DNA from 4 places in the Salicibibacter cibi genome. Region 4 is predicted to be linked to each of the others. Evidence: riboswitches for the same ligand, from Rfam matches in the RefSeq annotation. Region 4 holds a riboswitch; each other region holds the start of a gene.
The links. A riboswitch is a leader RNA that binds a small molecule or an ion and turns the genes downstream of it on or off. The one in region 4 is predicted to bind S-adenosylmethionine.

Region 1 (3,679 bases), 1.8 Mb from region 4:
GGGAGGTGGCCAGGGAATTATCCGCGAGCGTAACCGCATCGGCACCTGCCTCGTGAAGCGCCTTCGCCCCTTTTATAAATTTATCGATTTTCGTCAATGACTTGGGCGGATCAAGTTCCACGATGATGGAGGGATCCTCCTTATCCAGCCGAAGGGTATTTCCGACCTCGGCCGAGGCTTGTTCGCGTACAGTCGATCCTTTCGCACGCTCCTTTACGAAAGGGGCTTGATGCTGCAATTTATCCTTAAAGGAACGGATATGTTCCGGAGTTGTGCCACAGCAACCGCCCAATAAGCGCACCCCTTGATTCCGGAATTCCTCTGCTTGATTTTTAAAATAATCCGGATTTGACTGATAAACGAGGCGGCCATCTTGAATGCCGGGTAAGCTTGCATTCGGATAAGCAGAGAGGTACGCCCCTTCCGGCAAGGAAACTTCTTCCAATGATGCAATGGTTTGGGCAGGGCCCATCCGGCAATTAATTCCGACAACATCCGCACCTTCATTTAACAAGCGCAAGAGGGCATCATTGATAGGGATCCCCCCGTGCAAAACACCTACATCCCCTAAAGAAACGTTCCCAATCACCGGCATATCCGGCGATAACCGTTTAATGATCCGCACAGCTTGTATGAGTTCGTGTAAATCATAGTACGTTTCCAAAAGAATGGCATCGGGATCCTCAGCCATAAGCGCTTCCGCTTGCGATTGGGTTGCTTCCTTTATGTCTTGATTGGTAAAAGAGCTTGCCCTTCCGTCACGAATCCCGCCAATGGTCCCTGCTACATACACATCTTTTCCGCTCGCCGCTTGTTTTGCCAGTCGCATTCCCTGGGTGTTGATCCGATCCGTTTCCTGCTCCAATCCATAATTCCCCAACTTAAGCTGATTGGCGGCATACGTGTTTGATTGGATAACATTTGCACCCGCTTCAATATATTCTTGATGTGCGGATACAACGATCTCCTCCGCGCGACGATTGGCATCTTCGATCGAACCACTATACCCCCGTTCATACAACAAAGTGCCGATCGCTCCATCTCCGATTAAAATCTCATCTTTCAATTTTTCCAGAAATTTCACCTTTATCCCTCTCCCTCTTTTCCGCCATGGCTATACTTGCGTCTTTCGTTCAGCTTCCTGTAAGGCCCATTCAATATCGGCGATAATATCTTCGTGATTTTCAATGCCGCAAGATAAACGCATTAATTCATTTGTCACGCCGTTTTTAATCCGCACATTTTCAGGAATATCCGCGTGGGTTTGCACACTTGGATACGTCATTAAACTTTCGACGCCTCCCAAACTTTCGGCAAATGTAACGAGCCGTAAATGGCGAAGCAATGGGTCGACGAGCTTCTCATCCTGAACTTTAAACGAAAGCATTCCTCCTTTGCCCGGATAGAGAACTTCCGTGACAAGCGAATGCTTTTTTAACATTTCCCAAACAGCGTGGGCATTTTGTTGATGTTTTTCCATTCTTAACGCCAACGTTTTCATTCCGCGAACGAGCAGCCAGGAGTCAAAAGCTCCAAGTGTCATTCCAATCCCATTTTGAATATTGAAAAGGTGTTCCCCCAACACGTCATCGTCGGTAACAACGAGCCCTGCCACGACATCGTTATGGCCGCCCAAATATTTGGTGGCGCTATGGATCACGATATCCGCGCCAAATTCAATCGGACGTTGCAATAACGGGGTGTAAAACGTGTTGTCAACGATCATAAGTAAATCATGTTCCTTGGCTAGTTGACTGAGTGCATCTAAATCCGCTTCCTGCATTAAAGGATTTGTCGGTGTTTCAATGAATAACGCCTTCGTATTTTTTTCAATTGCTTGCTCAACGGCTTGTAGATCTCTCGGGTCAACATAACGAACGTCTACCCCCCATTGCGGCCAGTATTGGCGAAACAATCGGTATGTACCTCCGTACAAATCCACGGAAGCGATGATTTCGTCTCCTTGAGAGAACAAACTGAGCACAGCTTGAATCGCTGCCATGCCAGAACTACAGGCAAAACCGTGCGTTCCCCCTTCCAATTCGGCGATCGTTTCTTCAAGCACCTCACGCGTTGGGTTACCGGTACGGGCATAATCATAACCGGTTGATTCACCGACACCCGTGTGCTCAAACGCAGTGCTCATGTAAATCGGCGCATTGACGGCACCGGTGCGTTTATCTCTGCGATTGCCGGATTGAACAAGCTTTGTCTCTTTCGTATATGTCCGCTCCATCATTCCTTCTCCTTCCCATGCTACTGAATATGCATGATCTGTAAAAATAAAAAATGCCCTCTTCTTGTGAATCGAATAAGAAGAAAGCACTGCCAGTGATGAATGCATCTTCTTATCGTCCGGAACCACCGTTCCGAAGGAAGTAGCACCTGACTCCGATGAGCTGGTTGCTGAGACATCTTTGGACCTTTCCCTCCGTCTCTCTTGATAAGAAAAAATAATTATTATTTTTGCTGTTCCATTATCCTACAGGAATTTCCGTCATGTTTCAAGAGGGACAGATATAGAGCTTTTTGCGTTGTAACGATTTTTGCGATTTAGGCGTAAAAACGGGACCAGGTTCACTCCTGGTTTTTTGTTGAAAACGCCTTAAAATTTCCTTCCACGAACCAAAATCGCTACTATTCGAATATCATTCGTTTTTATACCTCAAAAAAGACACACGTACCCTGTTATCCACAAAAACTGTTTTAAAATTCGGTTTCCCACATGTGGATGCTTTTAGGAAACCAAGCTTCGCATTTTTTCCGGGCGGCCTTCTTGGATATGGCCTAAAGCCATCGCCAACATCGTGCACAGAGCCAACCTAGTTTTCATTTTCATCTTCTTTTGCCCGCGTGTGGTATGCTGTTCGAAGCCAAAGGAGACGTCAAGCCGGCTGTTCACACGTTCCACGGCCGTTCGTTTCGCGTATGCCTTCGCCCATGTGTAACTGGCTCGATCGATCGGTGTGAAGATCCGGCGGTCCTCCTTGAGCGGAATCCGAATTCCTTGGGCAATCGGACACTCCGCTTGTCCTTCACAGGTGATGCCATATTGTTTGGCCGGACAACGCTTTTTGAGGGTGGCTCGATCTTTCTCAAAGCCCCCATTCGCCATTTCGCGCTCTTTCCCGGTCATCGGGCAGTGACAGTACACGGTGCCTTTATAGTCATGCGTGACATTTTCAATGTCCATCAGTTGGCGCGTGTCCTCGCCATCTTTCCACATGTCCCGGATATCAATGACAGGCTTGGTTTGATGGTCATCCCACAGCCGCTCAAGCATTTTGGTGTCATCGTAACCGCGATCACCGGCGAGTGTTTCTGCTTGTCCCAAAAGCCAAGGGCGTTCTTTTTCAAGCTCATTGATCATATCATGACCGGCGTTAATATCGGGCACCGATGCTTTCGTAACTGAATAAGCCACAGGCAATTCATAGGCCGCGTCGACGATCAGGTGGATTTTATAGCCGAACCATTTGATCACTTTGTTCCAGATCGTCCCGTCTTTGTGTTTCCCCTTATATTCTTTCTTCCCATAATCGGCATCGGTATCACGGCGTCCGTCAGGATCCTCATCCTTATGTTTTCCCTTCGCAAAAGAGTCTACTGCCTTACCATCGATCGCAAGGGCCTTCCCGAAATCAGGGAGGAGCTCGCTCAATTGTTCCACCATCGTTTC
Region 2 (3,679 bases), 1.2 Mb from region 4:
ATTCCTTGGCTGCTCCCAAATGTTTTAGATTGCCTTACGTGCCCCTTTGACGTGTAAGCATTGGGAAACATGGACAGCTTCAACATATGATAAAATAAAAGTTCAAGCGGAACGGCCATCACCAAGACAAGCAATGGCCATGTAAGGGAGTAAGAATCAACGATGAAGCTAGGAATTTTGGAACAAATGGCTACCCCTAAGGGAAAGACAGCAGAAGATACCGTCGAGGAAACGCTTGATTTGGCACAACATGCAGAGGCAATCGGTTATCAACGTTTTTGGTTTGCCGAGCACCACGCGACGAAAGGGATGACGTCGAGTGCCCCGGAAATCATGATGGCGGCTGTGGCGAGCCGAACAACTCGGTTACACGTGGGAAGTGGCGGCATCTTGCTCCCGCAATACAGCGTCTATAAAGTCGCTGCCCAACTTCTGCAATTACAGGCGCTTTTCCCCGGGAGGATTGAAGCGGGCGTGGGACGGTCACCCGGAGGGGCAGAAAGGGTTCGATCTGCGTTGGCGGATGGGAAAGAAAATCAGTTAAATGATTATCCGGAAAAATTGGAAGCCCTCGCTAGCTATGTTCGTGGCCAATCACCTAAGGGCGTACGAGCAACACCGAGAACGAATGCAGCCCCACCAGTTTACTCTTTGGGCCTCGGGGAAAATAGTGCCGAAATCGCCGCCCGCCTCGGCGTGGGTTATGTATACGGGCATTTTATCGCACCTACTCGTGGAGAAGCAGCTCATGAGGTTTACCGGCAACAATTCACACCAGGCAGCTTAAGCGTCCCCCACGCATTAACCGCTGTTTTCGTCATTTGCGGGGAATCAGACGCGCACGCGGAAGAACTGGCAATGAGTCAGGATATGTGGCTGTTACGAACGGAAAAGGGGCTAGATAGCCGCGTGCCGAGCGTAGAAGAGGCGAAAGCGGCAAAAAAGACCGAAAGGGATCAACAAAAAATAAAGGAAAATCGCAGAAGAATGATTATCGGCGGTCCAGACACGGTACGAGAACAATTAAGCTATTTTTCGGAGCGCTATCACAATGATGAATGGCTGATTCTAACGAATATCCACGATTTCCAAGAGAAACGCCGGTCATTCGAACGAATCATCTCTCTTTTTTGACCTTTGCATATAACATAGAATCCTGATATACTATTATTCAGAGTTAAATAATTGGTTTTTTCTTATAAAGAGAAGCAGAGGGACTGGCCCAACGACGCTTCAGCAACCCCATCAGGTGGAAGGTGCTAATGCCAGGAAGATAAGAGGATCTCGAACACACCCCTCTTTTCTTCGGAAGAGAGGGTTTATTTTTTAGCAAAAGGAGTTTTGGGGAAGATGGCAGAAATTACAGCAAAGCATGCGCCATACCGTGCAGATCATGTCGGGAGCATTTTGCGCACGGAGCGCTTGAAAAAGGCACGTGAAGATCGTGTCAACGATGCAATTACGGCTGAACAATTGCGCCAGGTTGAGGACGAAGAAATTCGCGCGATTGTGGAAAAACAAAAAGAAGCGGGGCTTACGGCTATTACGGATGGGGAATTTCGCCGTGCATGGTGGCATCTGGATTTCTTGGAAGGCCTTGATGGGGTAGAAGGATATGAACCGGAACATGGCTATGCATTTAAAGGCGTGGAAACGAAGCCTTGGCTCGTACGGATTATTGGGCAATTGGATTTTCCGGAAGACCATCCTTTTCTCGATCATTTTCGCTACTTAAAAAGCATCGTCGGCGAAGGTCACGTGGCCAAGCAAACGATTCCGAGTCCAAGTATGCTTTACGCGGATCATCATTTTGTATCCGGTGTTTATGAGGATCGGGAACGTTTTCGCAAAGATCTTGCTGCAGCATACAAAAAAGCTGTTCATGCTTTCTACGATGCCGGGTGCCGTTACTTGCAATTCGATGATGTTGGATGGGCAATTCTTATTCCGACTGAAGACGATACGGAAGAGCAAAAACAAGACAAACGAAACAAGCAACAGTGGTATAAAGATATCATCAATGAGGCACTTTCGGATCGGCCGGATGATTTAACAGTGACGATGCATATTTGCCGTGGCAATTTCCGGTCCACTTGGTCCATGAGTGGGGGTTATGATCCGGTTGCAAAGACGGTATTCCAGGAAGTTGAAGTGGACGGGCTTTTTCTGGAGTACGATGACGAGCGTTCCGGCACGTTTGAATCCCTGCAGTATGTGAACCGCGATGATTTAAAAATTGTGCTTGGCATCGTAACATCAAAAACGGGTGAACTTGAAGATAAAGAAGCGTTGAAAAGTCGTATTCGTGAAGCTGAAAAGTATGTACCGCTTGAACAGTTGGCGATCAGTCCCCAATGTGGTTTTGCTTCCACGGAAGAAGGCAACATTTTATCGGAAGAAGCACAATGGGCAAAACTGCGCCATATTAAAGAAGTCGCAGATGAGGTTTGGGGAGAAAACTAAAAGATGGACGAGCAGGGCTGATCTTCCAAAGGAGGATCAGTTCTTCTTTTCACTCTTGTGATAAAATGAATGAATACTTATTCAGGAGATGATCGTCATGGAACAGCCTATTAAAAATGTAGAAGAACAATTGCAAAAAAACGCCGAAGGCACGTTGATTGATGTACTTGACATTACTTTTGTGGAGGCAAATCAAGATCGACTCGTGCTCCGGATGCCGGTGCAACCGAAAACGCATCAGCCTGCCGGTATTCTTCATGGCGGCGCCTCGGTCGTCCTGGCGGAAACGGCAGCGTCAGTAGGAACAGCGCTAAATATCGACCAGGAAACAAAAGTCCCGGTTGGCCTCGAGATTAATGCGAACCACGTACGCAGTAAACAGGATGGTGAAGTGACGGCTACGGCCACCCCTTTCCATAAAGGACGGACAACGATGATCTGGGAGATCAAAATTGTCGACGAAGACGAGAAACTCATCTGTGTGTCACGCTGCACAATGGCTGTGCTGGATAGAAAATAAATAATGTCACTGCGTTATGCCAGGTTTTTTTCTATGCATCGTCGCCTGTTCATAAGCAAAAGCAATCTGAAATAATGTTTCTTCTGAAAACGCCTGTCCTGTGAACGTAATCCCGAATGGCCGCCCATTTTCATGGTAGCCGGCAGGAACGGCGATTGATGGCAATCCGGCGCGGGCAGCAACATCATAACTACTACTCGAACTTGGAAAAAGGATAGCATCCAAGTTTTGATTGAATAAAACATTTTCCAGGCTTTGCGGATCATCCAAACCTTCGTCGCGGAGTTTCTGAGTGAGGTAGCTAGCATTGGATAAACTATTTTCCACTGCTGTTCGAATTCTTAGGCGATCATAGCCATATTTATGCAAGTAGGCATGATCCTCATACGATTGCAAAAATGCATCAAAGGAACGAAAACCCGTGGAAGGACGTGCCCTGGCAAAAAAATTATTCAGGGAATGTCGGCATTCATAGCTGACAACAGCATCACTATCCCTTCGATTAATCGCCGGGATGGATACGGCATCGACCAACGTCGCTCCGAGGTCTTTTACTGTGACGATCGTTTCTTCAAAAAGGGAAGGATCGATTTGATCGCTCATGCTCGGTTGATAGTCGCGAAAAACACCGATTCTTTTTCCTTGCAAACCATCACTATGGAGAGATTCTACGTAATTCGGAATTTTGAGCGGTTG
Region 3 (3,679 bases), 110 kb from region 4:
ATAAAAAATACATACGAAAAGAGGGAAACAGATGACGACATTTCAAGAGCAAATCGAAAGCTATGCAGATATCGCCTTAAACGTCGGTGTCAACATTCAAGAAGGGCAAACACTCTTTATACGTTCCCCGTTGTTTGCCGCTGATTTCGTCCGCATCGTCGCGGAAAAAGCGTACAAAGCAGGCGCAAAACACGTTCGTGTCGATTGGAGCGATGAAGAACTTACACGCTTGAAATTTGAACTCGCTCCCGAAGAAGCATTTTCCGAATTTCCGAACTGGTACGCACAGGCAATGGAAGAGGAAGCGGAAAATAACGCCGCTTTTTTAACCATTACCGGCGGGGATCCCGACCTGCTGAAAGGCATCGACCCGGAAAAAGTCTCCACTGCCAACAAAACGAGCGGGAAAGCGATGGAAGGCTTTCGAGGCTACATTCAATCGGACAAAGTGAGCTGGTCCATCGTTGCAGTACCTTCCGTGAAATGGGCAGAGAGAGTCTTTCCGGAAGCCGAGGGAGAAGAAGCCGTTTCTAAATTATGGAATGCAATCTTTGACGCAACTCGCGTAAACGAACCCGACGCTGTTACCGCTTGGCAGGAGCACTTGAAAACGTTGGACGAAAAAATGGAAGCCCTAAACAGCAAACATTTTCATGCTTTGCACTATACAGCAGAAGGAACCGATCTGACGATTGAGCTTCCTGAAACGCACCTTTGGGCATCCGGAGGAAGCGTCAGCAAAGCAGGCGTAAATTTCGTTGCCAACATCCCGACCGAGGAAGTTTTTACTGCCGCTAAGAAAAAAGGTGTAAACGGAAAAGTTTCCAGTAAAAAACCACTCAACTATGGCGGAACCTTGATCAGCGACTTTACATTAACGTTTGAAAACGGGAAAGTGGTTGATTTTCAAGCAGAAGAAGGCGAAGAAACATTGCAACGATTGCTGAAAGGAGATGATGGCGCTTCTTATATCGGAGAAGTTGCCCTCGTTCCACACCGTTCCCCCATTTCAGACACAAATATTATTTTCTTCAACACGCTATTCGACGAAAATGCCTCCAATCACCTCGCTTTAGGGAGTGCCTACGCATTCAACATTGAAGGCGGCAAGGACATGGAAAAAGAAGAATTGGAGGAAAAAGGCCTCAATACAAGCATCACCCATGTTGATTTCATGGTCGGAGATGCGGATATGGACATCGATGGCATTCATAAAGACGGCACACGAGAGCCCGTTTTCCGAAACGGGGACTGGGCCTTTTAAGATTCCATTAAAAAACACCGTTGGAACATCCGGTTCTCAACGGTGTTTTTTCGCTTATTTCGCTTCCGCTACAAAAGCATCTTCTTTAAGCAACGTGGCTTTATCCGTACGTTCCCAAGGGAGATCAATATCCGTTCGCCCAAAATGACCATAAACAGCGGTCTGGCCATAAATCGGGCGCCGCAACCCTAGCATATGAATAATGCCGGCCGGTCGCAGATCAAAATGTTTCTCCACGAGTTGCAAAAGAAGGCTCTCCTTTACCTTACCTGTTCCAAACGTATCAATAGAAATGGAAACCGGGCGGGCAACGCCGATTGCGTAAGCAATTTGCACTTCACATTTTTTTGCAAGTTCTGCGGCAACAATGTTTTTCGCAACATACCTGGCAGCATAGGAAGCAGAGCGATCCACTTTTGTCGCGTCTTTCCCGGAAAAAGCACCTCCGCCATGACGCGCAATGCCGCCATACGTATCCACGATGATTTTCCGTCCTGTCAGCCCTGCATCTCCCTGCGGGCCGCCAATCACAAATCGACCGGTCGGGTTAATAAAAATATTGGTTTCTTCGTCGATTAAATGCTCCGAAACCTCTTCCAAGATAACGTGAGCCATTATTTCTTTTTCAAGCCTGGCCATGGCCACTTCCGATTGATGCTGTGCGGAAATAACGATCGTATCTACACGCAGCGGCCGGTTCTCTTTATCGTATTCAATCGTTACCTGCGTCTTTCCATCCGGACGCAAAAAAGGAATCGTTCCATCTTTTCGCACTTTTGACAGACGTCGTGCCAATTGGTGCGCCAAAAAAATCGGCAACGGCATATACTCTTCGGTTTCATCATCAGCATAACCAAACATTAACCCTTGGTCTCCGGCACCGATTGCCTCAATTTCTTCCTCGGACATTTTGCCTTCCCGCGATTCCAAAGCAGTGTTAACCCCTTGGGCAATGTCGGGAGATTGTTCATCAATTGCGGTCATCACCGCGCACGTGTCGGCATCAAGTCCGAATTTTGCACGTGTATAACCGATATCTTTCAACGTCTCCCTGGCGACTTTGGAGATATCGACATATGTCGTCGTCGTAATCTCTCCTGTCACCAGAATCATCCCCGTATTTGCCACCGTTTCACAAGCAACGCGGGCATTTGGATCTTTTTTTAATATTTCATCCAGAATTCGATCGGAAATCTGGTCACAAATTTTATCCGGATGGCCTTCCGTGACTGATTCAGACGTAAAGAGTCTGCGTCCATTCGCTTCCATCGTCCTCCTCCTTCGATGATCCGTTCTATATGTGTGGTGAATTGAGAATTAAAAAAAACCCTGATTTCCCGAGGGAAAAGGGTTATCGTTCTTACCTTTTTCGCCTCTTATCTTGCAAAGCATCTGCCACTTTGCCAGGTTGGCACCTTTCCCCCGTGGGGATGGTTGCCGGGCTTCCAAGGGCCTGTCCCTCCGCCTACTCTTGATAAGAGCGTACTTTAATACCTGTCGCATCAAAGTCGCAATCGTTATTTCCATATGATTTTAACACAGTTATGTCGAGAAAAAAAGATACAAGGCGTTCATACACAAGGAAACAATCGCTGATAATAGAACGCAAAACGGCTTTCAGTGATCTGTCATCGGTGCGATCTCCCAAAATAGAAGGTAAGAATCCGATCCATGCCGAATGACACCAATACACTCTAAAGGGCCAACGGCTCAAGACGGATTCAATCGCTTGATATCCGAAGTTCCAATCATTTCATTAACAGACACAAATTTTTTACACGAAAATAGTATAGACTATATGATAAAATGTGTTATACTAATTGCATCTAATCATCATTACATGCCCTCAGCTTAGCACAGAAAGGATTTTGTCGATTATGAGTACCGTTTCATTTGCATCAGCCTTGGACCATCTTTTAAATCAAAGACAGGCCGAATTCGATCTTCCCGAGCCTAGGTTAGTGGAAAGGGCACTCGCGCGTGATGAGGGCATTCTCACGAAAGCCGGTGCTTTCGCGGCGACGACGGGGACATATACCGGCCGCTCTCCTAAAGATAAATTTATTGTCGATGAACCATCTACCCGCGAGGACATCGACTGGGGACCGGTAAATGCGCCGATTGATCGTGAAGTGTTTTCTGCGCTTTATCGCAAAGTGCTTCATTATCTTGGACAACAAGAAGCGATTTTTGTCACCCACGGCTATGCCGGAAAAGATCAAAGTTATCGTTTGCCGCTCAAAGTGGTTAATGAATATGCGTGGCACAATTTATTTGCCCGCCAGTTATTTGTCCGCCCGAACATCGGTGAAGATCCAGCTGCAGAAGATGGCTTCACCATCGTTTCCGCCCCCAGATTCAAAGCGGATCCAAAAGTGGATGGAACTCGGTCGGAAGCATTCGTCCTTATTTCTT
Region 4 (3,679 bases):
AAAAACACGGCAAAACTTTCCCGCATGTGCCCGTGTACATATAGCGCGTGCTGTCCCCTTCATATTGCGGAGAAATATAATCATTGTTGATGGCCGCCTTGTAGTGGATCCTCCATTCGTTTCGGAGATATTGCAACTCTGTGATTGCAGCCTTCATCCCTGCGTGTTCGCTTTCTTCGTCAGCGGTGATGAGCAGGAGGATATTGCCTGTCGGCCGTTCGTGTTCCGCGAATCGGAGCAGGTTCACGAGGTGAACCGCAATGCCGCTTTTCATATCCGCTGATCCGCGAGCGAACAACCAATCGCCGGTTGCAGCATCTTCCCTGATTTCTGTATTTGTCACATCATCGGAAAAATAGGCGAGCAACGCCTCCGGATCGAAAGCATGCGCACTCAGTGTCCCATAATCTTCAATGCCCACGGTGTCATAATGGGCATGAAAAAGGATCGTTTCTTTTGCGTTCGCCTTTCCCGGTAAAAAAGCAAACACATTCTTGCGCTTGTCATTTGGGATCGTCTGTAACCATATGTGCTCGGGATGTTTTTGGAAATATGGGAAGGAACGAATAAGCTTATGTAGATAATCGGATATTTCAATTTCGCCCGCGCTCCCGTTCGTGCTATCGAGAGCAACGAGCTTCATCGTTAACCATTCCGCCTGCTCTGCTTCACACAGCGTTGCCAACTGCTCATACATGATAGGAAAACTCCTCTCGGTGACATAGCTACATATATCTATTGTAACGCGCCAAACTTGACTATTGCTATATTGGGATTCGGAAACGAGACCATAAGATGCCCGAAACCGGTCCATGCCGCATGACAACAACGCATGCCCGATGAATCGTATACGTTGACAGCATAGGGGGCCGGTGCTAAAATAAACGCATTCATAGAATACTATTCTTATCTGGAGCGGTGGAGGGACTGGCCCGATGAAGCCCGGCAACCGGTAATGGCGAATTACAAAGGTGCCAATTCCTGCAAGGTGTTCATCCTTGGAAGATGAGACAGAAATGATGCGTAACCTTTCTGCTCATCGTAGGGCTAAAGGGTTATTTTTTTGGTAGGAAAGAAAGTATAAATCAACTTTCTTTCCTACATAAGTGCAACTAGGGCTTTTCGCCATAAAAGCTTGGCGAAAAGCCAAGTTTTCTAAACGAAAAAACACTGAGCCTATCAGGATAGTAGGAATAAAAAGAAAGGAGGTCCATCCACTGATACATCTGAATAACATCTCGAAAACGTTTCAATTAAAAGGACAATCCATCGAAGCGGTAAAAGAGATTAATTTAGATATTGAAAAGGGAGAGATTTTCGGAATTGTCGGTTACAGCGGTGCGGGGAAAAGCACGCTCGTACGTCTCCTTAATCGATTGGAAACGCCCACGACCGGCACATTAAAAATTGCAGATCGTGACATTTTGGATCTATCCAATCGAGACTTAAGGGGCGCAAGGCAAGAAATCAGCATGATCTTTCAACATTTTAACCTCCTATGGTCGCGAACCGTTCGGGAAAACATTGCTTTCCCCCTTGAAGTTGCCGGTATTGCAAAAGCAAAACGTAACGAGCGTGTGGAAGAGTTGATCGAACTCGTTGGTTTGAAAGGGCGGGAAGCGTCTTATCCATCGCAACTGAGCGGCGGGCAGAAGCAACGGGTCGGCATTGCCCGGGCGCTTGCCAATGAACCGAAAGTGCTCTTGTGTGATGAGGCGACCTCCGCGCTTGACCCGCGAACGACTGGCGCGATTCTTGATTTGCTCCACGATATCAACCAAAAATTAGGGCTCACGATTGTCATCATTACCCACGAAATGCAAGTGGTGCAAAAAATTTGTTCGCGTGTTGCCGTGATGGAAGATGGCAAAATTGTTGAGTTGGGAAATGTGTTGGATGTCTTTAGAGATCCTCAACAAGAGATTACGAAAACATTCGTCAAGCAAGTCACCGACCCGGAAGATTCCAATGAAGCCATTGAAGAGCAGCTCAAGCGAGAAAAGGGGACCGTCATTCGCTTAACGTTTGTCGGGGATGACGCGGAAAAACCGGTCGTATCCGAATTAATCCGTTCGTTTGGCGTAACGGTGAATATTTTACAAGGAAATATTGCCAAAACGCAGCACGGGAGCTATGGCAGTTTATACGTTTCCATCGAAGGGGATGGAGCGCAATTAAAAGAAGCCATTCAATTTCTTTACGGCCACCGGGTGGAAGCAGAGGTGATTGCCGATGCTTGATGAAATCGATCGGGAAAACATGCTAGAAAACGTTGATTGGGGAAACATGCTGGAAGCCACGTGGGAGACCCTCTATATGAGTGGGGTCGCGATCTTGTTTACTTTTTTCTTAGGTATCATTCTTGGTCTCATTCTTTTCTTATCTTCAAAAGGACAGCTCTGGGAAAATAAAATTGTAAACATTGTTACCACTGGATTTGTAAATATTTTTCGTTCCGTGCCATTCATCATTTTAATTATTTTGCTCATTCCGTTTACGAATGTTGTGATGGGAACAATGCTTGGCCCGAACGCAGCTTTACCGGCACTCGTGATCGGTTCCGCGGCTTTTTATGCCCGCCTTGTGGAAATCGGCTTGCGTGAGGTGGATAAAGGTGTCGTGGAAGCAGCCAGGTCTATGGGCGCGAACCAAAAGCAAATCATTTTCAAGGTATTTATTCCCGAGTCGTTGCCTGCGCTCGTGTCCGGCGTTACGGTCACTGCGATATTGCTCGTCAGCTATACGGCGATGGCAGGCGTCATCGGCGCCGGCGGGTTAGGGGATCTGGCGTTTCGTGACGGTTTTCAGCGTAACAGCTCGGATGTGACGATCGTTGCGACGGTCATCATCTCGGTCATCGTGTTTATTATTCAAGGAATCGGTGATGTTATCACACGAAAAATTGATAAAAGATAAGGGGAGAATTGAAATGAATAAGTTTTATAAACTGATTGCTTTAGGGACACTGACAACCGTACTTGTCGCCTGCGGAGCAGATGATGAAGAAGCAGGTGATGAAGCGGAAGAAGGTGAAAGTACCGAAGCCGCAGATGATGAAGAGCCATCTGAATTAGTCGTTGGTGCCACAAACGTACCTCACGCTGAAATTCTTGAGTTTGCGGAAGACCTACTCGAAGAAGAGGGAGTTGATATGCAAATCGAAACATTCAATGACTATGTCATTCCTAACGAGGCGTTGGATAACGGCGATTTAGACGCCAATTTTTATCAACATATCCCATTTCTTGAAGATCACATTGACGAGTTTGGGTTTGATTTCGTTGATGTTGGCGGTGTTCATATCGAACCGATCGGCGTATACAGCCAAGATTACGATAGCCTCGATGAATTGCCGGAAGGCGCGACCATCCTTATGAGTGACTCCGTTGCGGATCATGGCCGTGTCTTGACGATGTTCGAAGAGGAAGGGCTGATCGAATTGGCGGAAGGTGAAGGGGTCGAAGCGACGTTGGACGATATTGAAGAAAACCCCCATGACTTCGATTTCGAGCCGCAGTATGAACCGGCTTTGTTGCCGCAGGCTTACGAAAATGGTGAAGGAGACGCGGTTTTGATTAATTCCAACTTTGCCATCGACCATGACTTGTTACCTCTTGAAGATTCGATCGCATCAGAATCAGCGGGTGCCGATAACCCGTATGTGAATGTGGTTGTGGTA

Region 1: another riboswitch for S-adenosylmethionine. It lies ahead of HUG20_RS08055 (methionine biosynthesis PLP-dependent protein); the one in region 4 lies ahead of HUG20_RS16520 (methionine ABC transporter ATP-binding protein).
Region 2: another riboswitch for S-adenosylmethionine. It lies ahead of HUG20_RS03570 (5-methyltetrahydropteroyltriglutamate--homocysteine S-methyltransferase); the one in region 4 lies ahead of HUG20_RS16520 (methionine ABC transporter ATP-binding protein).
Region 3: another riboswitch for S-adenosylmethionine. It lies ahead of metK (methionine adenosyltransferase); the one in region 4 lies ahead of HUG20_RS16520 (methionine ABC transporter ATP-binding protein).

Annotation. Positions count from the first base shown of each region.
Region 1 covers NZ_CP054706.1:1,562,944-1,566,622, reverse strand. Annotated here, with positions in the region: gene HUG20_RS08060 (bifunctional homocysteine S-methyltransferase/methylenetetrahydrofolate reductase) at 1-1,084, opposite strand, end outside; gene HUG20_RS08055 (methionine biosynthesis PLP-dependent protein) at 1,115-2,236, opposite strand; SAM riboswitch class I at 2,346-2,450, opposite strand; gene HUG20_RS08050 (transposase) at 2,738-3,679, opposite strand, start outside.
Region 2 covers NZ_CP054706.1:735,733-739,411, forward strand. Annotated here, with positions in the region: gene HUG20_RS03565 (LLM class flavin-dependent oxidoreductase) at 163-1,134, shown strand; SAM riboswitch class I at 1,194-1,280, shown strand; gene HUG20_RS03570 (5-methyltetrahydropteroyltriglutamate--homocysteine S-methyltransferase) at 1,351-2,463, shown strand; gene HUG20_RS03575 (PaaI family thioesterase) at 2,561-2,983, shown strand; gene HUG20_RS03580 (amidase family protein) at 2,990-3,679, opposite strand, start outside.
Region 3 covers NZ_CP054706.1:3,204,911-3,208,589, forward strand. Annotated here, with positions in the region: gene HUG20_RS15900 (gamma carbonic anhydrase) at 1-4, shown strand, start outside; gene HUG20_RS15905 (aminopeptidase) at 32-1,264, shown strand; gene metK (methionine adenosyltransferase) at 1,319-2,533, opposite strand; SAM riboswitch class I at 2,638-2,745, opposite strand; gene pckA (phosphoenolpyruvate carboxykinase (ATP)) at 3,142-3,679, shown strand, end outside.
Region 4 covers NZ_CP054706.1:3,317,921-3,321,599, reverse strand. Annotated here, with positions in the region: gene HUG20_RS16525 (M20/M25/M40 family metallo-hydrolase) at 1-697, opposite strand, end outside; SAM riboswitch class I at 904-1,012, shown strand; gene HUG20_RS16520 (methionine ABC transporter ATP-binding protein) at 1,218-2,240, shown strand; gene HUG20_RS16515 (methionine ABC transporter permease) at 2,233-2,916, shown strand; gene HUG20_RS16510 (MetQ/NlpA family ABC transporter substrate-binding protein) at 2,930-3,679, shown strand, end outside.